2 regions of the Paenibacillus sp. TY11 genome follow, and region 2 is predicted to be linked to the other one. Evidence: predicted binding sites of a transcription regulator. Region 2 holds the regulator's gene; the other holds the start of a gene.
What was found. The regulator LexA, encoded in region 2, represses DNA repair genes until DNA is damaged. The targets are predictions, from matches to a motif close to CGAACATATGTTCG.

Region 1 (11,351 bases), on a different contig from region 2:
GTCTTTGTAATTGGTGATATAGTCCTTTTCATACAGTACGGTCAAATCCTTACGTCTTCGAATATATTCGGCCACCCGCCGAATATCCTCTACAAATTGACACATAATGCGAATGCCTGCAATATCCTCGATTCCCGTCTCCAGCTGATCAGAAGGAACCTGTAGTCTCTTCGCTTTATCGAGGATACTTGATATTTTTTTAACCCGTCCGGTTACGAATTCGATAGGAGCGTATTCCTCGCGCTTTTTCAGCTCCGCACGCATTGTTTTGAACTTGACCTTAAGCTCTTCCACCGCCTGATCGTATGGCAGCAAAAATGTTCCCCAGTCTCTTCCGTCCATCCCCGTACCTCCTGTCTCTTCCGACAACACTTTTTTATCTGTGATCTGCACCAACAGCCTCGGTAATGTGTCTAAAGCCGTCCTTTCGAAGCAGCTCACGCAGGCCGGCATGTATAGCCCGGTTTACTTCCGGTCCTTCGTAGATCAATGCTGTATAAATTTCAATCAGGCTCGCGCCTGCTTTAATTTTGTCATAGGCATCACGGCTGGTGAAAATGCCGCCTGATCCGATAATAGGCAGCTTCCCTTCCGTCTGGCGGTACACCCGTCCGATGACCTCTGTAGAACGGTCACGCAGCGGCTTACCACTCAGCCCTCCTGTTTCACTCGCATTCCGGTGCGTCAGACCAGCCCTGGATATCGTCGTGTTCGTCGCAATAATGCCGTCCACTCCACTCGCAGCAATCGCATCCGTCATATATTCCAATTCCTCGTCCGATACATCCGGCGCAATTTTAACCAGCACAGACTTGGCTTCACCATACTTTGTCGCCTGGACACCCATCTCTGCCCGAACCGCTTCCAATAGCGACTTCAGTTCACTGCCATGCTGGAGTTTTCGTAAATCCGGTGTATTCGGCGAACTAATATTCACTACAAAGAAGTCCGCATACGGATACAGTGCGGAAATACACTTCTCATAGTCCTTATGAGCATCCTCATTGGGCGTGATTTTATTTTTGCCAATATTAACAGCGACCGGAACGGGTCGATGTTTGAGCGCGGCTAGACGTTTGACCATGCTCTCTGCACCCAGATTGTTAAAGCCCATCCGATTGACTAACGCCTCATCGGGAGGCAGTCGGAACAAACGGGGCCGATCATTTCCGGGCTGTCCCACAGGTGTCACCGTGCCTACTTCCATAAATCCAAATCCGATGGAAGAAAAACCGGCAACCGCTTCTGCATTTTTATCCAGTCCCGCTGCCAGTCCAATCGGGTTGGGAAAATGAATGCCAAACAGATCAACCGCAAGATCCTCCGTTTCCTTGACTCCGTACATCCCCCGCAGCATTGCTGCTCCACCGGGAAGTGAGCCCGCATGTTTTAAGCCGTCAATGACTACATGATGGGCCGTCTCTGGACTCATTTTGAAAAAAACAGGTTTCACAATCCTTCGATACAACACGATTCATCCACTCCGTTCTATGCCCTTGCACAATCCTAAAAAAACATCTCTACAAAATAGTTTAGCTTTTTCCATACCAAAAAGAAAGTAATTTGCGAGGTGCAGCATCAGAACAATTCAGTTGTCATGGAGATGTCATTGAAAATGTATAATCAAACCATTTACAATGGACATAGTAAGACAAGACCTTAGCCCGTCAGAAAAGAGGGATTGCTGATATGAAGACCAAGCGCAAGCCGCCCAGTCTGCAAAAGAAAAAGGATGAGGTGAACAAGAAAGCGATTGTATGGACCGCCGTCAGCTTTGTTCTCCTCATCATTGTGATTGTTCTGGTCATTGTTTTAGCACAAGCAGGAATTCGTTAAACATCAAGTAGCAATAGCATCAAAACGTTAATTTAGCCAGTGATAGGTTTTGCGGGGATTTGTCTGGTCGTGCTGCGGCTCACTTGTAAATCGGGAACCAGGCACAAGCACTTGATCAGGCAGTTCCCCGTTACCAATGACCACCTCCGTACCTGAAGGTACGAGAGCAAATAATTCCTCCACATCCTCCTTACCCATGCGGACGCAACCCAGCGACTCATTTTTGCCAATGCTGTCCGGCTCATTCGTGCCATGGATGGCATAATTCGTTGCAGACAGTTGCATTCCACGGCTGCCAAACTCACCGTTGGATTTTCCATTCGGATTTACCACTTTATCGGTAATCACAAATTTCCCTTCCGGTGTTCTTTCTCCGCCCAATCCGATGGGATAATTTCGGATAAGTACATTGCCACTCACCAGTGCGAGCCTGTGCTTGGATTTGTCCACCACAATTCGCAGCGGTTGCCCCAGAAAAGGCCGTCCGTGCAATGACGATGCTAGTAATGGACTACTTTCGGCCGCCGAGCCAGCGTCTTGATCTACTGACTTCCCTGTTCCCTGTCCTGGTGAAGCAAGTAAATTACGCATAGGTGTAAAAGCCTTCTTCATCCCGTCAGTCGTACCGTACAACGTGTTACCAGGAAAGTCTCGGGTCAGTTCATCAAGACTCTGGGGAAGACGTTGATGCTGCGAGCGAAAAGCACGTATAGAGCTATTCAGCACAGCCAGCTCCTCCTGTCCGGCAGCCCATTTCAGACCTGCTTTGCGGAGATTTTCACTGTCCGACGGCTTGCAAGCACACGCAGTGGCGTCGTAAGACTGAACAGCTAATCCGCCGTTTCCTTTGTTCTGCACACTAAGTAATGGCTTCATACCCTCTCTCCAGAGTAGCCACGAACCCCTTTGCTCCATGCCTAGCACCGTGGTCTTGGACGGCAATCGGCTAGTCTTTGCCAACATATCAGTAAGCGCCGTTCCAGTTCCACTCCCTTTTCGAGCTTGAGCCGTAAACACACCGCCAGCCTCACCAATCTGGGCCATCTCCTTTGGATCAGCAGTGGCCACTTTCGCAACTTCGATATTATCAATTGCTGCATGCTCAGTTCCGGATGGAACGGATGTGTTCTCATTTGAAGGCCTCGGTGAATTGGCTGAAGGGACCCAAATAAGCAGAAGTACCATTAACGCAGTTAAAAGGCGACGGGCTCGAGCCGTTCTCCGCTCCTTCTCCTTGGACATCTGAACCAGTTTATCCTGATATTCCATCCATACGTCTGCCGGAATCTGTTTATGCTCGAAGGCTTCGAACACTTCCCCCGCGCGATTGAAGCAATAATTTGCTTTGCCCTCCTGACCGCTGCTCTCATACTCTTTACCGAGTAAATACCAGGCCATTTTATTATCAGGGTGCTTTTTTACATACGATTTAAGATGAGGCGAATGGTTCATCGGATCCTCCTGATCGTGTAATCTTGCATACTTATTATTATGTATATCGGTCAAAACAGACCTGATGGACAGCACATAAAAAAAACAGCACCGTCAGCATACTTTCACCGTTATACGGCGAAGGGAGCTGTCGGTGCTGTGCCTATCCAAGAAGCCTACACTTAACCTTCTTTATTGAACGGCTCGTCTGCAACTTTGATGGAATCTGTAGGGCAACCGTCACAAGCATCCTGCATATCATCAAACAGGTCTTCTGAGATCGCCTTGATGCCTTGGTTTGCATCCCCTTCAAAGATCACTTCAGCCAAACCTTCATCATCATAATCATAAATGTCTGGTGCTGTGGCGCCACAGGCTCCGCAAGCAATGCATGTATCTTTTTCTACCCAAGTGTATTTAGCCATAACTTTTCTCTTCCTCCTATACAGTCAAACAAACCAGCTTTTGCATTCTATTCACATATTAATACAAACCCAATATTATTACAAATTATTTTCCTTTATCCTTCATGCAAAAAACACTTATAACGTACGCTTCTGATGTTTGCAATAAATCACCCAGAAGTTCACTCCGGAGTTGGTAGATTGTCTTTTTGCAGCGAAGTTCCACGCAACTTGGAGTTGCGAAGAAGTACCGAAGGATCATCTCCCAGCATCCCAGCGGTCAAAATTGCATTTTCACCAAACTTGTCACGCAGCGCGTCCATCGTCTTTAATAAGCTTTCTTTCTTAGGTTGGTCCTGGTATTCAAATAGATCCAATTGGACGGCCGCTTCCTCCTTTGGAATGAGCTGCTGTAGCGTAATCCCCAGCAAGCGCACTGGCTTGTCCTCTCCCCAATGGCGACGATACAACGCACAAGCTTCCTTATATATGTCTTCTGCACTTTCCGTAGGAGTACTCCTGACTTGAGAACGCGTAAAGGTCTTCATATCCGGCGTCCGAATCGTCAGTTGTATACCTCCTGCCAGCATACCGTGTCGTCTAAGCCGTCGGGCTACCTGATCACTAATGTTAAGAAGTACACGTTGGGCTTCTTCCAGCTTTACCACATCCATAGGCAATGTAGTCGTGTGACCGATGGACTTGTTGGGCTCCCGTTCAGTGCTGACTGGAGAATGATTAATCCCGTTAGCAGCCAATTTTAACCACGAACCAGTCACACCAAATACACCAACTAGCATGTGTTCATCGGCCTTAGCCAGTTGCCCAATGGTGCGAATGTTCATTTGTAGAAGCTTGTCTGCCGTTTTGCGTCCCACACCAAACAATTGACCACAAGGAAGGTTCCACAAAATGTTGGGTACATCACGCAAACGTAGGACAGATATCCCGCGGGGCTTTTTCAGATCAGAGGCCATTTTGGCCAGCAGCTTGTTGGGCGCCACTCCAATTGAGCAGGGCAAGCCCAGCTCGTCTTCTACTCTGCGCTGGATTTCCTCAGCAATTTCCAAAGGTGTTCCAAACTGCTTGGAGCCTGTAATATCCAAATAACACTCGTCAATTGAAGTTGCTTCCAGCATAGGCGTATACGAATAAGCAATGCTCATAAATGCTTTGGAATAACGACGGTACAAGTGAAAATCAGGCTGTATTACGATGAGCTGCGGACATATCCGGCGAGCCTGCTGAACAACCATCCCTGTTGAAATGCCCAATCGTCGGGCTTCATAAGAGCAGGTTACAATTACACCTTTGCGCATCTCACTACTGCCCGCCACCGCGGTAGGCAGTCCCTTATATTTCTCCGGCTCCTCCGCTGCATGAACGGAACAATAAAATGCATTCATATCCACATGCAGAATAACTCGCCCACCAACCGGATAATAAGCACTGACATCTTTCATGCTCAACCCTTCTTTTTAACTGTAAATTCACCCATCATTACGGAAATATGTTCTTTGAACATATGCTCGGTCTACCCTTGAATGCTATTTCTATTTTACATGAAAATAAAGATTTTGCGGCCAAAAATGATAATTATATATTACATTTGAAGTCATAAGTTGATATAATCGACTAACATACGAACACGACAAACTAACGCTTTCCTGTTTTTAAGCGTTAAACAACTAAATTAATGTGCTTAAAAAAGCAGAGCATCACCAATCTGAGCAATCCGCGAAGGAGGAGTCCCTCATGTCCACCGCTATTTCTATCTTTGACACAACGCTGCGAGACGGCACTCAAGGAGAAGGAATTAGCTTGTCCGCTGATGACAAATTGAAAATCGCCAAAAAACTCGATGATCTCGGTGTTCATTATATTGAAGGCGGGATTCCCGGAAGCAACAGCAAGGATATCGAATTTTTCAAACGGGTACAAGAGCTGGGCCTTCAGGCAAAGATTGTTGCCTTCGGCAGCACGCGCCGCAAAGATAGCATCGCAGCACAGGATGTCAATTTGCAACGGATTCTGGAATCCGGCGCTCAGGCTGCTACTCTTGTCGGTAAATCATGGGATTTTCATGTACACACCGCCTTACAGACGACACTGGAGGAAAATCTGTCTATGATTTACGACTCTATCGCCTTTTTAAAACAAGGGGGCATGGAGGTTATTTTTGATGCCGAACATTTTTTTGACGGATATAAAAACAACCCCGAGTATGCACTCGCCGTTATGAAAAAAGCTGAGGAAGCAGGCGCGGATTGGCTCGTGATGTGCGATACAAACGGCGGTACCCTGCCGCATGAGATACAGGAAATTGTCACTACGCTGCAAAGCCAACTAACGAAGTCACAGTTGGGTATTCATACGCACAATGACTGCGAATTGGCCGTAGCCAACTCACTGAGTGCTGTTCAAGCAGGCGCAAGGCAGGTTCAGGGTACCATCAACGGCTACGGTGAACGGTGTGGTAACGCCAACCTATGCTCCGTCATTCCGAATTTGCAGCTCAAGCTGGGCTACGACTGTCTAGATACTGAAAAGCTAAAACAACTCCACAATACAGCCCGCTTTGTTAGCGAAGTTGCCAACGTCAATATGCCTGTGAACCAGCCTTATGTTGGCAATGCAGCTTTTGCCCATAAGGGGGGCATCCACGTGTCAGCTATTCTGCGCGACTCGCGAACTTATGAGCACATCGCTCCTGAACTAGTAGGGAACAAACAACGGGTCTTGGTCTCTGAACTGGCCGGACAAAGCAACGTTGTATCCAAAGCCCAAGAACTGGGCATCACACTTGACCCGTCCAGTAATGAGGCGCGTGGCGTAATTAGCCGCATCAAGGAACTTGAGCATCAGGGGTACCAGTTTGAAGGCGCGGATGCTTCGCTGGAACTGCTCATTCGTGAAGCCGGCGGTGAAGTGAAGGAAATGTTTTCATTTGAGTCCTTTAAGGTGCTGGTAGAAAAAACAGCGGGCCGCCCGGTCGTATCCGAGGCATTCTTAAAGCTGAATGTCGCAGGGACGAGTGTCTATACCGCAGCTGAAGGAAACGGTCCTGTCAACGCGCTCGATAACGCACTCCGCAAGGCCCTTTCTCAATATTTCCCAGCCTTGAGGGACATGCATTTGGCTGACTACAAGGTACGTGTGCTTGACGAAAAAGATGCCACCGCCGCCAAGGTACGTGTGCTCATTGAATCCAAAAATTACGAGGATGTCTGGAGTAACGTAGGCGTATCCGAAAATGTAATTGAAGCCAGCTGGGAAGCTCTCTTGGACAGCTTCCGTTACGCTTTGTTGGAAGCTCCAACTCCAACAAACGATCAAACAGAGCTTACTCATCATGGATTAGTAAACCACTAATCGGGTGCTTGCATGAGCTTATAAGGTGTCTTTGGCGGCCTACTTGGCCCCTAAAGACACCTTCTTTTTTTGAAGAGTTTCTATTTTACGTTCCATCTCCCGCTCACCGAGCATGCCGATTATGATTTCACGTACCTGTCCATGATGATCAACCATTACATGAGTCGGAAAAGCCGTCCCTCCAAATCGTTCAAACAATGCTCCTTGCTCATCAAGTAAAATGGGAAATTGGAGGTCCAAAGAACGGGAAAACTTCTTTGCATCCTCCAATCGATCATAGCGAGTTACATTGATGCCATACACATCCACATCATGTTTGTATTTACTATACAACTCATTCAGCATAGGCGCTTCTAATCGGCACGGATCGCACCATGAAGCCCAAAAGCTAATGAACAGAGCTTTATTACGCGTGGCCCCTACATCGTAGGACTTGCCGTCTAACCCCTTTAAAATCATAGAAGGAAGCCGTTCACCAGGCTTTATCTTTTTCATTACCTCTACCACATCTGATTCAGCCTCTACGTCCATCTCAGCTTTAAGCTTTTCCCCACCTTTATATTCCTCTTGTAATGGTATATTTTTGATTGGCAGGCTTGTTGCATAAGCTAAGTTTGCAATAACTCCCCATGAAGCTCCTACCACAACCAGCATAACCATCGCTCTGATGAAAAGAAATCTTTTCACAGTCTTATCACCTGTCTTTCATCTAAATGACCTTTACCTTCTCCATAGGATGCCCATCCTGCTCCTACCTCTAACCCTTCTGAATCTGAACAGGTACACATAAAAACAGCAAACCCACGAAAAATCGCGGACTTGCTGTTTTTATGTGGTGTATGAATGCTATGCCTTGTACTGAATCAGGCATGACTTAAATGCGCGTAGACATCTGCCAAATTGGTCACGTTACGCTTCAGCATTTCCTGAACATACGCAACCCACAGCTTAGCCGTCATTTTTGCATCCTCTAACGCATGATGTCGCCCTTCAATCGGAATGGATTGATAGGTCAACAATTCATCCAAACTATAGGTTTGGTGTTGCTGTGGCTCTAGCCATTTGGCAAGCATCATCGTATCCAGAACACGGTGAGTCAACTGAACTTTAGATGTTTTCCATAACGCAGCATTCAAAAAGGCCTTGTCATGAGCACTAGCATGCGCTACAAGTACCCGCCCACCTACAAAGGACATAAAGTCATGGAGTCCATTCATAAGCGGTGGAGCCTCATCCGTCATTTCCCGGGTAATCCCAGTTAGCTCGGTAATGTGCTCAGGAATCACTGTCCGTGGATTGACAAGCGTATAAAACTGCTCTTTTTCCATAATCATGTCCCCAACAACCCGAATCGCCCCGAACGATAAAATCTCATCTCCATGCTGTGCTGAAAATCCGGTCGTCTCCAGATCAAAAACTACCGTCTCCAAACGATCGAGCGGAGTCCGCAGTACTTCAGAGCGCCGTTGCTCCCGGGTTAAGGAGCGAATAAACGCCATCTGCTGAGCCGTAGGAGCCCCCATTACAGATGCGATCGCAGACGGCACTCCTCCTCTGCGGAGAGCACTCCAGAAGCTACCTCCCTGCGCTGGCTCCTTCATGACCTTCTCCCTTCCATAAATCGCAGCTGCCTTTGCAACGCACGATGCAGCCGTCGTACTGTCGAAAGGGCCTCGCGCAGCTCATGCCAGCCTTTACCCTGCTTCAGCGGCTTGACAGCCAGGTAACCATTGCTGACCAGCAATCCATCCTTCTCCTTCACCGGAGTAGCCATTCGAAGCTGAAGCGCGATCCGAAAGGCTCGCTCGCAAGCATCGAGTAAAGGCAACGGTGCCGCTTCAAGTGATGCGAGACGCCTGAGCCTTTTTAGGGTAGAAGTTTCCTCTACACCATGTTGCAACGCCAAAAAACGGACTGCGTTCACCAGCGGAATGTACAACCCGTATTTCACATCAAAATCGCCCGCATGCTCACCGAAGCGCTCGGTAACGATCTGACCTAAAATATTAAGTGTCGCTTTATGCCTCACCGTGTTTCTAAGTACCGCCGAGGGTAAATCGGGATGTTTTCGGAACAACTCATAAAAACTTCGTTTCCATTTTACAGACAATTGCTCATCTCCAGCGATATGCCTCATATCAGACGAGATAATCAGATAACGGATTGGCTCCCAGGCAAAATCATCCGACCATTTCGTTAGCTGTTCTTGCCATCCAGACAATGTTTGGCGCCACAACGGCTCCGAGCACATCACTTTCCCCTCACATTTGGGATATCCCAAATGCTCTAACATCGCAGACACTCTGTGACCAAACTCTCTAAAATACAATTCTTTATCAGCAGATACAATGTCACTGATGATCATGCCGTTATCCTGGTCACTCCACAGCGTCGATTCCGAGCGCCCCATGCTTCCAAAGGCTATAAATGCGTAAGGGACGGGAGGAGGGCCGAAGCCATCCTCAACCATCCCTTTTTCGCACATTTGTACAGCTCTGGCCGCGATGCGGTCATGCATTTCATTCGCCGTTCGTAACCAGTCTGATAACGGAGCGGAGGCTTGGGAAGCCAGCAGCCATTTTTGAGAATCGACCCTGGCCTGCCTTAGCGATTCAAGTGTATCTGCATGATCAATCGCTTCGGCGGAACTCACCCAAGGGGCCATATTTTGCAGTTCCATACTTCCATCTCCTCCGCTCATCCATACTGGTTCTCTATATTTTACATATTAGTTTACAATTCCAGAACGTTTTTCAGCCTCGGCAACCAACTTCATTTGCTCAGGATAGCCGTACGTACCGTGTTCACTGATATCCAGTCCCATCGTTTCTTCCTCTTCCGTAACGCGAATACCCATAATTGCTTTCATCGCACCCAGAATAATGAAGGAAATGACGAACACGAAAGCCAAGGTGCCAATCAGTCCAAGTAGCTGTACTCCTAATTGCGTAAATCCGCCACCATAGAACAGCCCCGCTTGGCCTACACCTGTTATTTTTACAAGCTCAGGAGTAGCGAAAAACCCTGTGGACACCGCGCCCCACATCCCTGCAACACCATGTACGGAGAAAGCATATACCGGGTCATCTACTCTTGCACGCTCAAACCATTGCGCTGTGAAGAAGGTGACGATCCCTGCAACTGCACCAATGACCAGTGCCGCCCAAGGTGCTACAAAGGCACAAGAACCAGTAATGGCAACCAAAGCTGCCAGCACACCGTTTAGCATAGCCGGAATATCTGCTTTTCCGTATACCATCCAGGATACGAGCAAAGCGAAAACCCCACCTGCCGCAGCAGCAATATTTGTAGTCAAGGCCACATATCCAAAGAATCCGTCGTTCATAGCCGATACAGCACTACCTGGGTTAAATCCAAACCAGCCAAACCAGAGAATAATAACACCCAGGATAGAGTACACCTGATTATGACCAGGAATAATGTTCGGCTTGCCATCTTTATTGAACTTGCCCAGACGCGGTTTGAGCAGCAGTGTAGCGACGAGTGCCGCCGTAGCGCCTGTTAAATGGACTACCGTCGAACCGGCATAATCCTGCATCCCCAACTTGCCAAGCCAACCGCCACCCCATACCCAGTGAGCTACAACCGGATAAATCACGATAGAGAACAAAATACCAAAAATAATGTATACACTTAATTTTGCACGCTCTGCCATCCCCCCGCATGCGATAGAAAGTGATACCGCAGCAAAAGCAAAGTGGAACAAAAACATAATTGTAATCGGAACATCCAGACCTGAAAGAGCATCAAACGATACAGCAGCATCTGTACCACTCATGAAGAAACCCGTCAGCCCCATAAATCCGTTACCGCCATCATTACCAAAGCCTAATCCAAATCCAAGTGCCCAGAAGGACAAAGCCGCAACACCCGTCGTGAGAATGGTTTTACCCGCGACATGACCCGCATTCTTCATACGTGTCGAGCCTGCCTCCAGCAATGCAAATCCCGCTTGCATGAAAAACACAAGTATAAATGCCAAGAACGTAAATGCCGTGTTTAAGCCAGCTTGAAGTTGAATATTTGTCGGCCCGTCAGCAGCAAACGCACCTACCGGAAAAGCTAGTACTGTCAGCATGGCCAATAATACAACTAACCACTTTTTTCTCATGAAGCCCACTCCCTCAAATGTTATGTTTCTTTACATTTCGTGAAATTCTTATTGTCATTATAAGCAGAACACATGAAAGTTGACAAGATTTTTTTTATTATGTTAAAAAAATCAGAACCCGAACCTTCCATGTCATATTTACTAACCATAAAAGTAGCTTGTTTCTGTCCAGAAAA
Region 2 (11,351 bases):
CAAAAAATGGACCGCTAGCGAAGAAAGGAATCAATTCAGGTTAATGAAACAATTCTATGGGCGCTTGCTTCTCGTGGCTGGAAAATTAACAAAAGGGGCAGGGGGATCCCTGCCTTTGGCTTGTTATTATTCTACGTCTGAGAAAAGCGGAGTGGACAAATAACGCTCACCTGTATCAGGTAATATGACCACGATCGTCTTGCCTTTGTTTTCTGAAAGCTTCGCAATTTGTGTTGCTGCATAAACCGCAGCCCCAGAAGAAATACCAACAAGCAGCCCTTCTGTTTTGGCAAGCAGGCGTGCAGTTTCAAACGCATCTTCGTTTTTAACTTTGAAAACCTCATCCACATATTCTTCATTAAAGTTATCTGGAATGAAACCAGCACCGAGTCCCTGTAGTCGATGTGAACCTGGAGTACCGCCAGACAGCACTGGTGAGTCGAACGGTTCAACGGCTATCACTTTTACAGAAGGTTTGCGTTCCTTCAATACTTGGCCAACGCCCGAAATAGTTCCACCTGTACCTACGCCCGCGATAAAAATATCTACATCGCCGTCTGTATCCTGCCAGATTTCTTCCGCTGTAGTTTTGCGATGAATTTCTGGATTGGCAGGATTGCTGAATTGCTGTGGTATGAAAGAGTTTGGTGTTTCGGCAGCCAAGAGCTCAGCACGCTTGATAGCGCCTCTCATCCCCTCGGATCCCGGTGTTAACACAAGCTCAGCACCAAACGCAGTCAAAAGCTTGCGACGTTCGATACTAAACGTTTCAGGAAGTGTAATTATAAGTTTATATCCAAGAGCCGCGGCTGCAAATGCAAGTCCGATCCCAGTATTGCCACTTGTCGGCTCGATAATAACGGAGTCTTTATTGATTAAGCCTTTCTCCTCGGCGTCTTTAATCATAGCATATCCAATACGGTCCTTAACACTACCAGCCGGATTAAAATATTCCAACTTGGCTACCACGTTTGCCTCAATATTTTGGATTTGGCTGTAGTTCAACAGTGCTAACAAAGGAGTATTTCCAATTAACTCTGTCAACTTTTGGTGAATTCTAGTCAAAATTATCCCTCCAAATAATTAATTCATATCTACTTACTATGACATAGATATTATCACGAATTTTTCTTCATAACCATGTCCTGTTAATTCATAGTGCGGAGCGGGAATGGATATAGACAGTCTAAGCCTAAAGTTGTTACTCCTAAAAAGGAAGTCGTTCAAACTAATTCTGAACCAAGAGAGTCATCGAGCATGCATACTACAAAAATTGCTCTGCGGTTCGTGCTGCCGCTACTGATCCGATACATGAGGGAGAACCAGGTTACAGTAGGAAGCTGGATCGTGATGGTGATGGAGTAGCATGAGAAAGATGAGTTTTGTTAGAAACGATTCCTCGGTACATATCCGAGGATTTTTTATGCGTTCATTAATTAGTTTTCCACTCTACAAAAAAAGGGATGAGAATTTTGATAGAGATTAGGGCGTGTCTTCAAACAGGAAACTGGTTCATATCGTTTCAAATGGTTAAATAAAGTAGATAAATACACGATACGAAAACAAAGATGATGAATGGCAGCGGATTAAAGATTGGTTTCCCCCTGAGCGAAAACCACATGGGGGGGCGGCCGGCAATAGACAATCGACAATCGACAAATGTTAAATGCGATGCTTTGGGTGGCACGTTCGGGTGCTCCTTGGCGAGATTTGCCGGAACGATATCCTTATTGGAAATCGGTGTATACTCGTTTTCGGCGCTAGCAGAAGGCCGGAATCTGGGATCAGGTTCTTAAGCACGTTTCGCAAGAGCGCGACGAAGAAAATGTCATGATCGATACCACCATGATACGAGTCCACCAGCATGGCTCGGGCGCAAAAGGGGGGCAGCCAAGCAAGCGATCGGACATTCCCGTGGAGGACTCAGCACCAAGATCCATGGCGTAGTCGATGCCTTGGGAAATCCTCTTCGTTTTGAACTGACGGGTAGGCAAGCTCATGACTCGGTGAAGGGGTACGACTTGCTCCGAACCATGAAGCTCACAAAGAAACAGGTTTTAGCCGACCGAGCTTATGGTACGAATGCCATCCGATGCTCTTATAGAAAAACAGCAGGCGATTCCGGTCATCCCGAGCAAGAAGAATCGCCATGTTCGAGCGGAATATGATCGGGATCTCTACAAAGAACGGCATTTGGTGGAATGCTTTTTAACAAAGTAAAGCACTACCGTCGCCTGGCGACTCGCTATGATAAATTGGCGTGTACGTTCAAGGCTTTTCTGACGTTGGCTTCCATTATGATCTGGCTTGCTTGAGTTTGAAGACACGCCCTAGTGAAGTGCGTTTTTTTCTGAGCTCCAATGGACTCATATGGCAAGGTGAATTTACATATTCGTGTTTTATCCAGTATAAGTTGATCGTCTTGATCAATAATCACAAAGGTCGGGTATCGAACTGTTTGCAGCTGCATTAAGTCAGGTAAGAGTAAATGTTGTGTGCGTGGATGAAGAATTACGTGTGACGTTTGAGGATTATGGTGGGCCAGTGGAAAAGTTTTCGCCTGAGTCGATCAAGATTAACGGAAAGCATTTCATGCGAGACCAGTTTGAATTTAGAGTAGATGTGAAGGGCGCTGCGGGTAACTGGTACGATCTCTTTCATGCCCAATAAAAAATAAATATGCAAATATATGGATTATATTTATAGATCAGCAAGTTTATGTTTAGACACAATTCCTTAATTAAATTATTCTTAGTTCTATTAAAAATATTGGAGGATTATCCTAATGAAGAAAACATGTATTACAATTTTATTTTTAGTCCTTTTATCTCTTCCCTTATCAAATGTTTTTGCTGCTGAAGCAGAGTATTCAGAAAATGTAATTCCAAAAATGACAACTAACATTTTGCCATCTGGAGTAGCAAGCGCAAGTAATGAATATTCATACGCATATGAGGCATTTAACAAGGAATTTGCCACTATTGCTAGTGCGTGGACATCAAGTACAACTACTGCTTGGCTAAGATATGACTTTTCCAATCCTGAAGTTATTGAGCAATATGTTATATATCCACAGACGACGGCAACTGACCGAGCCCCTAAAAATTGGACTTTCGAAGGCTCAAATGACGGGATTACTTGGAACGTACTAGACACTCAGTCAAATATTACTGGATGGGTAAATAGCACTCCCAAAAAATTCTCTTTTTCTAATTCTAATTCATATAAGAATTATAGAATTAATATTACAGCCAACAATGGAAGTCAGTATCTAGCTCTTAGCGAATTAGAGATGATGTCTAAAGTATCGAGCTCCACTCCTAATCCAGGAACAGAGGATCCAACTTCAAACGGGGACCATGCTATTCTAGTAGTTACCATGACAACCGGTTTGGAGAAAGAATTTGACTTAAGCATGACTGAGGTTGAAGACTTTATTGCCTGGTATGAAGGCAAACAAGCTGGATCTGGATCGGCTTCATACGCCATTAACAAACATGACAACAACAAGGGACCATTCAGTAGCCGTAAGGATTACATGCTGTTCGATCGTATCCTCACGTTTGAAGTAAGTGAGTACTCTAAGTAACTTTGCTACAAATAAAAGGACCATACCAAGATATAGCTGGTATGATCCTTTTTATTTGCAGTATGTAATTCAGATTGTGATTCTTAAAAACATTTTTGATATTTGATAATTTTGGTGCTTATGTGGTGATTTCTTTTGAACGATATCAGTAGATAGTGGATTAGCATGAACTGCACATATAAACATCGTAAAAGCAAATATCGAATTTTTCATCACTGCTTTAACCCAAGTGCGAGTGTAGGTTGTATCCATCGATGAAGTTTTTTTAAAAAAAAGGAAGGCCGATGAATTTAAGCAGTGCGATGGGATTTAGCAGTTTGGTGTGCCGTGTAAACACAAAAAAGCAGGAAGAATCCTTCCCGCTTTTTGCTTGAAAACGATTATTAACGTCTGCGTTGTCTATCATTTACGCTAAACAGATTAACAGCCAGTGCGTTACCTCTTGCGCGCGCAATGGCTCTTTGATTGGAACGGATGTTTAATCTTCTTCTTCTCAAATCACGTCTGAAATGTCTTCTGCTCATAATATCACCTCCCTTCAAAGAAATGAAGGTACGGTTGAATCTTAGTGGTGTTTACGCTTACGCTTGGAAATTTTGATATTCAATGCATTGGTTGCTAGTGCATTTCCGCTTCCTGTTTTAGCAGCTGCGGCCTGAAAGACTTTAACGACCAGATATTTGTTTTTCCCGATGCGATGCTTATACGTTTTAACTCTATTTCTGATCATCTGCATATCTCCTTTGCTTAGGTCTGCTATATACATATGTCAATTGTGCTAGTAATGTATCAGCATAAATCTATTAAAAGTAAAAAAAGCTGCTACCTATGTTCCTAATGTTTAACAAAAAACTCATGCTAACCTGCCTTCGCCTTTCCAACTTTACGTTGTAGGAGAATGTTACAGCAGGTCAGCATGAGTCAAATAGTGTAGATAAAGATAATATGCAGTTTAGTATGAATATTATTTACTATTAAGGGTTTTAAGTTTTTTTTCGAAGTACGCCTCTTGGGCAAGAATATGATTCAGTTGTTCTGAGAGTTGTTTATATTCTTGGCTGTCTTCTGGGTAATTATTTCTTTCGGAAATTGTAGCTTCAAGTTGCTTTTCTAAATACCTGAAATGGATAAGTATTTGTATGTACTGAATACGATCGTAGGTTGTTATGTTTGATTTCTCTTTTGCATACAAATGATCCATTGTTGGAACTGCACAGCTTATGGCGATAAATATCACAACAAACGCTGAAATTATATTTTTTTTCATTTAATTCCTCCTATAGAGGCTATGAGTAATATATCATATTTATCTAGAACAAAGAAAGATCCATTTGTTTCACCAATAACAGTACAGCAGATCAAGATCAGTGGGGGATTATTTAAGATGAGGGGGCGGATTTTTATAGTAGATACAATATAGGTTGCTGAAAAGGAAAGAATAGTTGTGAGATACATAGTAAACATAATGACAATACAAAACCGGCTTACCCTAGGCAGCCGGTTTTGTATTAGTGGATAGAATGACGGGGAAGAAGAAACGAGAAATCAGTGGAAGTCCCGGAAAAGTCCTACAACCTTGCCCAAAATGCTGACATGTGTCAGGCGAAGAGGTTCAAAGGCTGGATTTTCAGGTTGAAGGCGAATATGATCTTTTTCTTTGTAGAAGGTTTTAACAGTAGCTTCGTCTTCATCTGTCATAGCTACAACAATGTCGCCGTTATCGGCGGTCTGCTGCTGACGTACGATTACATAGTCTCCGTTAGCAATACCAGCTTCAATCATGCTTTCGCCTACAACAGATAACATGAATATTTTATCCTCACCAACAAAGTGTTGGGGAAGAGGAAAGTAATCTTCAATATTTTCTGTCGCCGTAATAGGAAGACCAGCAGTTACTTTGCCGACGACGGGGACACGACTAATGGAGTAATTAATCAAGTTGCTATTATCCGATTCGTCTTGACCGAGTAACTCAATAGCCCGTGGTTTGGTAGGATCGCGGCGAATGAGTCCTTTTTTCTCTAAACGATCCAAATGACCGTGAACCGTAGAACTGGAGGCCAATCCGACAGCCTCGCCTATTTCGCGTACAGAAGGGGGGTATCCCTTTAGACGCACTTCATTGCGGATAAATTCAAGAATGGCCTGCTGGCGGCTCGAAATCTTAGACATACCGTATCAACCCCATTTAGTAACGTTTGGGAAAATTATAGCATAGAACCTCCGTTCGTACAAACATAAGTTCTAAATAATCCCTAAAAATAATTGCGAACTTTTGTTCTCTTTTCTATTGAACAAAACAAATGTTCGTGTTATATTGTGAAAAACATAAGAACAAACGTTTGGAGGACACGGCCAATGATGAAATATAGTACTTATCAAAGTATTTTTCCGATGAATTTAGAAAATATACAGGAGACCCGAAAAGAGGGTAGGGTGCGTTTTGTACAGATTATTACTAATACTTTTTTACTTAAGCTTCTTATTCTAGTGATTGTCGCTTGGATTGCAGGGGCAGGTGTGCTTACGGTTTTCGCAGCTCCTTCAGTTTCCAAGGAAGAAGTGACCAAACTGACCGTACAACCTGGGGATACATTGTGGCAGATTGCCGTGAATCATAAACCGGAACGAATGGATACACGGGTATATATAGAAGGAATTGTGCGGATTAACGGTTTGGAGGATCGGGGTGTGCAGGCAGGTCAGGTACTCAAGCTTCCGCACTTCTGATCTACAGACTATTAGAGCTTGTCAGGGAGCGTAATGCGGAAGCCTTGACAAGCTCTTTTCTACATGTCAAAGTGTATTATATCTTTGCTTTTATGGAGGGGACACAATTTGGATATAGACAGCTTGGTACAGCGCATTAATGAATTAGCGCGCAAAGCAAAATCCGAGGGATTGACGGAAGCGGAGACCACAGAGCGCGCCAATCTTCGGGAAATTTACTTAGGTAACATTCGCCGTAATTTTCGGCAGCAGCTTGAAACAATTGAATTTGTGGACGATGATACGTCGAAGGGAAATGGCGGGCTGAAGCATTAATGTCGTTAAAGCGGCCAAGCCTGCATAATTTACCTTTCGTTTTTAGGTATCTTTCTCGGTATCTATATAGATCAGCCTTGAGGCAATTGTTTAATGTAATATATCTGGGAAGGGAATTGAGAGATGGCCCGATCATTTGAAAGAAAAGTACGCAAAAACACAGCACATTTGAATAAATCGCGCAAAAAACAAGGCATTCAAACCATTAACGGCGCAGGTTCTGCAATGGACATTTTCCGTGGCCGTAATATTACTGTGCCAATCATGCTGGCTGGTCTTGCTGTATTGTACATGCTCATGAGTTACTTTTTGACTAAGACCGGCATGCGAGGAATGGATTGGCTTGTATTCGGCTTGTACTTGATGCTGGCTGTTATCTTCTTTATCCGTCGTCCTTATTTGAAGGTGGGAAAGGATACTCTCTATATGCTGAAAGGTGGCAGAGAACGTCCAATGACGGCAGGGGACATGAAAGCCATCAAGATTGAAAAGGGTTACGTAACCGTTGAAAGAAAAGGTAAGGGCGGTAATTTTATTTTCACAAAATCACTGGGACGCTATGACACGGATGCCATTGCAGAGCGACTTGAAAAGTTTGCGCTATCCAATCAGATACAGATAGACAAGAAATAACTGATTTAGCCTGTAGCTCTGTAAGTAAGGCCGCATGATGTTATATATAACATGTTGCGGCCGCTTGCTTAATATGGACACACATGATGATCCGAATAGGTAACCTAGCAAACAGGCGTACATATATAGTGGAAAGAGAGTGGATAATTCAGATGACGATTCAGGCGGTAATGTTTGATCTTGATGATACCCTTCTGTGGGATGAACGTAGTGTAGAAGAGGCATTTGATGCAGCGTGCCAAACAGGCTCCGGTGAAGCAGGCGTTGATCCGAAGTCTCTGGAGGAAGCCGTCCGCAAGGAAGCACGCGCTTTGTATGAGTCCTATGAAACCTTTAGTTTTACTCAAATGATCGGCATTAATCCGTTTGAAGGATTGTGGGCGAATTTTACAGCAGGTGAGCAGCCTGAATTCCGCCAATTGGAACAGTTGGCTCCTGTTTATCGAAAGGAATCATGGCGCAGAGGGCTCCAGCAACTGGGGATAGATAATGAGGAATTGGCGGAAAAGCTGGCTACCCAATTTGCTTCGGAAAGACGCGCGCGTCCACATGTATATGAAGAAACGTTTGAGATTTTAGAACAATTGAAGGGACAATACAAGCTGTTATTGCTGACAAACGGCTCCCCTGATCTACAACAGGAGAAACTGGATGGAGTTCCTCAATTAGCTCCTTTCTTTGATCATGTTGTCATTTCAGGTTCATTTGGTCGAGGCAAGCCTGATCCGTCTATATTCCAGCATGCTTTGGGGCTTCTTGGTATTGAGCCTGAACATGCTTTAATGGTAGGAGATAAGCTGACGACTGATATTCAAGGAGCGTTGGCAGCAGGTGTACACTCGGTGTGGGTGAACCGAAATGCTAAAACCAACACCACAGAGATCAAGCCCAAGTTCGAAATCAAGCATCTGTCTGAATTGGACGGAATTATTCAATCGTTAAAGTAAGAAATCCATAGTCTTTAGAAACGAGTATTAAGAAAACTCCCTTCGCTCGATTGTTACAGAGCAGAGGGAGTTTTTTTATTCACACAAGGATGATTTCGTAATTATGCTTTAATGAAGGTTGGATCTTCATACGGTTCGGCAATCCAGCCATTTTCTTCGATGAACAAGCGGATTGCGACGATCTTTTGATTCTCCATTAAAGTGAAGAAGTGAGGTATATTTTCAGGTACGGAGATAACGTCCCCCGGTGAAAGCTCTACGTTAAAATAGCCGATCTCTTCAGGGCCTTTAATGATGAAGATGCCTTGACCAGCGACAATGGCACGGATTTCATCCTCGGTGTGGGTGTGAATTTGCTCAAACTTGGCCAGCAGCTCGTCCAGATTCGGCGTTGCTTCAGATAAGGTGATAACGTCCCATATTTTATATCCGCGACGTGCGGCTAAATCCTTGATTTCGGGTTCAAATGTTTTGAGAACAGCGGCTTTTTGATCATCTGTTAGGGTGAAGTTTTCTTGCAACTCCCCGGACAGTTTGGAAGCATCCCAATGTTCATACAATACCTCGTGACTCTCCAAAAATTCACGTACTTGTTCTTCACCGCTAATTCGTTCATTGGTATTACGTATTAAGATTTCGGCCATGTATTTATCCCTCTTTTCCACTTGGATTAATATTGTATAAAGAATACCATGTCTTGAACCGTTGTACAATACAGGATTGCAACATTTTATATTGCAATGGCTATAGCTAAAGGATACGGGTTTAAGTACGTTCAATAATGCTACAAACTACAAAAATGGATTAGATGAGTCGTTTATACAAAGAACAACCTGCATAAAACGTATGTTTTTACTTCAATCTATCTAAATGATACGGTTTCTGCTAAACTAGGATTTAACGTTTTGCGGGGGTGAAGAAATTTTGGATAAAGTTAGCTTACAGGATGCGTTACAACGAAGAATACTCCTTCTTGATGGGGCCATGGGCACCATGATTCAGCAGGAGGACCTTTCGCCCGATGATTTTGGTGGGGAAGAGCTGGAGGGCTGCAACGAGATGCTGGTCTTAACGAGACCGGATGTCATTCAAGGGATTCATGAAGCATACTTGAAGGCCGGGGCAGATCTGATTGAAACGAATACATTTGGAGCAACATCCGTCGTTTTGGCGGATTACGATATACCAGAACGTGCCCGTGAAATTAATCTGGTGGCGGCCAAACTGGCGCGAAACGCAGTGGATAAATATAGCACCGCGGACAAGCCCCGTTTTGTTGTAGGAGCTATGGGTCCAACCACGAAAACCTTGTCTGTCACAGGTGGCGTTACATTTGCAGAGTTGATTGAAAGCTATCAAGAGCAGGCCTTGGCGCTTATTGAAGGCGGGGTGGATGTTCTACTATTGGAGACATCACAGGATACGCTTAACGTCAAAGCTGGAAGTATCGGAATTCGACAGGCTTTTGAGCAGACAGGTATCGAGCTTCCGCTAATGATCTCAGGCACGATTGAGCCCATGGGAACGACGTTGGCCGGACAAAATATCGAATCCTTTTCCATATCACTGGAACACTTACATCCAATCTCGATTGGGCTGAATTGTGCCACAGGTCCAGAGTTTATGCGTGATCATATTCGCTCGTTGTCTGAAATGTCCTCTGCAGCTATTAGCTGTTATCCAAATGCGGGCTTACCCGATGAAAATGGTCAATACCATGAATCTCCTGATTCATTAGCTCGTAAAATGGCTGCTTTCGCTGAAAAAGGCTGGCTGAATATTGCAGGGGGTTGTTGTGGTACCACGCCTGAGCATATTCGGGTTATGAGTGAACATATGGCGCAGTTTGAGCCCCGTCTGCTGGTAGGTCATCATCCTCCTGCTGTATCAGGTATTGAGCCTGTATATATTGAACAGGACAATCGTCCGTATATGGTTGGTGAGCGAACGAATGTCTTGGGCTCCCGCAAATTCAAGCGTTTGATCGTGGAAGGAAAATATGAAGAGGCATCTGAAATTGCCCGCGCTCAGGTAAAAAGCGGAGCACATGTCATTGATATTTGTGTGCAGGATCCTGACCGCGATGAAATGACGGATATGGAAGCTTTTTTGAAACTGGTTGTGAACAAGGTAAAGGTGCCTTTGGTGATTGATACCACGGATATCAAAGTCATTGATAAAGCACTACAATATTCGCAAGGTAAGGCAATTATTAACTCCATTAATTTGGAGGATGGTGAAGAGAAATTTGAGAAAATGGCTCCTCTTATTCATAAATACGGCGCGGCTGTTGTTGTTGGAACGATTGATGAACGTGGACAGGCTATTTCGCGTGAGGATAAGCTTGAGGTAGCTAAACGTTCTTATGATCTGTTGGTGAACCGTTACGGTCTGGCGGCGGAGGATCTAATTTTTGATACGCTCGTATTCCCAGTAGGAACAGGTGATGAGCAATATATCGGTTCAGCTAAGGAAACGATTGAGGGCATTCGTATCATTAAAGAAGCGCTTCCCGGGGTTCATACCATCCTGGGCATCAGTAACGTCTCCTTTGGTTTGCCGGAGGCGGGTCGTGAAGTGCTCAATTCCGTCTATTTATATGAATGCACCAAAGCAGGTCTGGACTATGCGATTGTAAACACTGAGAAGCTTGAACGTTATGCATCCATTCCTGAGCATGAACGGAAACTTGCGGAAGACTTGATCTATAGAACAAATGACGATACTTTATCCGCTTTTGTAGCAGCTTTCCGCAACAAGAAAGTGGAGAAAAAAGAAAAGATATCCAACCTTTCGCTCGAAGAACGACTGGCTTCCTATGTAGTGGAGGGAAGTAAGGAGGGACTGATTCCGGATCTGGAGCAAGCGCTCGTCAAATATTCTTCGCTGGAGATTATTAACGGCCCGCTGATGAAGGGAATGGAAGAAGTAGGACGGCTGTTTAACAATAATGAACTGATTGTTGCAGAGGTACTGCAAAGCGCTGAAGTGATGAAGGCGTCAGTAGCCTATTTAGAGCCGTTCATGGAGAAGAATGAATCCTCGGTAAAAGGTAAGATTTTATTGGCTACGGTCAAAGGTGATGTGCATGACATTGGTAAGAATCTGGTGGAGATTATTCTATCCAACAATGGTTA

Region 1: a site for LexA is predicted at 5,190-5,203, ahead of AC6EJC_RS09665 (DNA polymerase IV). Genes of this name have one in related genera too.

Annotation. Positions count from the first base shown of each region.
Region 1 is NZ_JCBAIQ010000007.1:140,259-151,609, forward strand. It holds gene yjbM (GTP diphosphokinase) at 1-342, opposite strand, end outside; gene AC6EJC_RS09645 (quinone-dependent dihydroorotate dehydrogenase) at 377-1,471, opposite strand; gene AC6EJC_RS09650 (hypothetical protein) at 1,690-1,836, shown strand; gene AC6EJC_RS09655 (L,D-transpeptidase) at 1,864-3,288, opposite strand; gene AC6EJC_RS09660 (ferredoxin) at 3,450-3,692, opposite strand; gene AC6EJC_RS09665 (DNA polymerase IV) at 3,854-5,134, opposite strand; gene cimA (citramalate synthase) at 5,427-7,043, shown strand; gene AC6EJC_RS09675 (TlpA family protein disulfide reductase) at 7,083-7,730, opposite strand; gene AC6EJC_RS09680 (exonuclease domain-containing protein) at 7,907-8,644, opposite strand; gene AC6EJC_RS09685 (DUF294 nucleotidyltransferase-like domain-containing protein) at 8,641-9,723, opposite strand; gene AC6EJC_RS09690 (ammonium transporter) at 9,772-11,175, opposite strand.
Region 2 is NZ_JCBAIQ010000006.1:68,269-79,619, forward strand. It holds gene cysK (cysteine synthase A) at 127-1,065, opposite strand; partial or broken gene AC6EJC_RS07915 (excalibur calcium-binding domain-containing protein) at 1,254-1,370, shown strand; gene AC6EJC_RS07920 (transposase) at 1,645-1,764, shown strand; gene AC6EJC_RS07925 (transposase) at 1,902-2,168, shown strand; gene AC6EJC_RS07930 (hypothetical protein) at 2,449-2,670, shown strand; gene AC6EJC_RS07935 (discoidin domain-containing protein) at 2,786-3,589, shown strand; gene AC6EJC_RS07940 (hypothetical protein) at 3,973-4,113, opposite strand; gene AC6EJC_RS07945 (hypothetical protein) at 4,155-4,319, opposite strand; gene AC6EJC_RS07950 (hypothetical protein) at 4,554-4,856, opposite strand; gene lexA (transcriptional repressor LexA) at 5,135-5,761, opposite strand; gene AC6EJC_RS07960 (LysM peptidoglycan-binding domain-containing protein) at 5,951-6,319, shown strand; gene AC6EJC_RS07965 (DUF896 domain-containing protein) at 6,428-6,634, shown strand; gene AC6EJC_RS07970 (hypothetical protein) at 6,758-7,267, shown strand; gene AC6EJC_RS07975 (HAD family hydrolase) at 7,420-8,214, shown strand; gene AC6EJC_RS07980 (1,2-dihydroxy-3-keto-5-methylthiopentene dioxygenase) at 8,316-8,858, opposite strand; gene metH (methionine synthase) at 9,139-11,351, shown strand, end outside.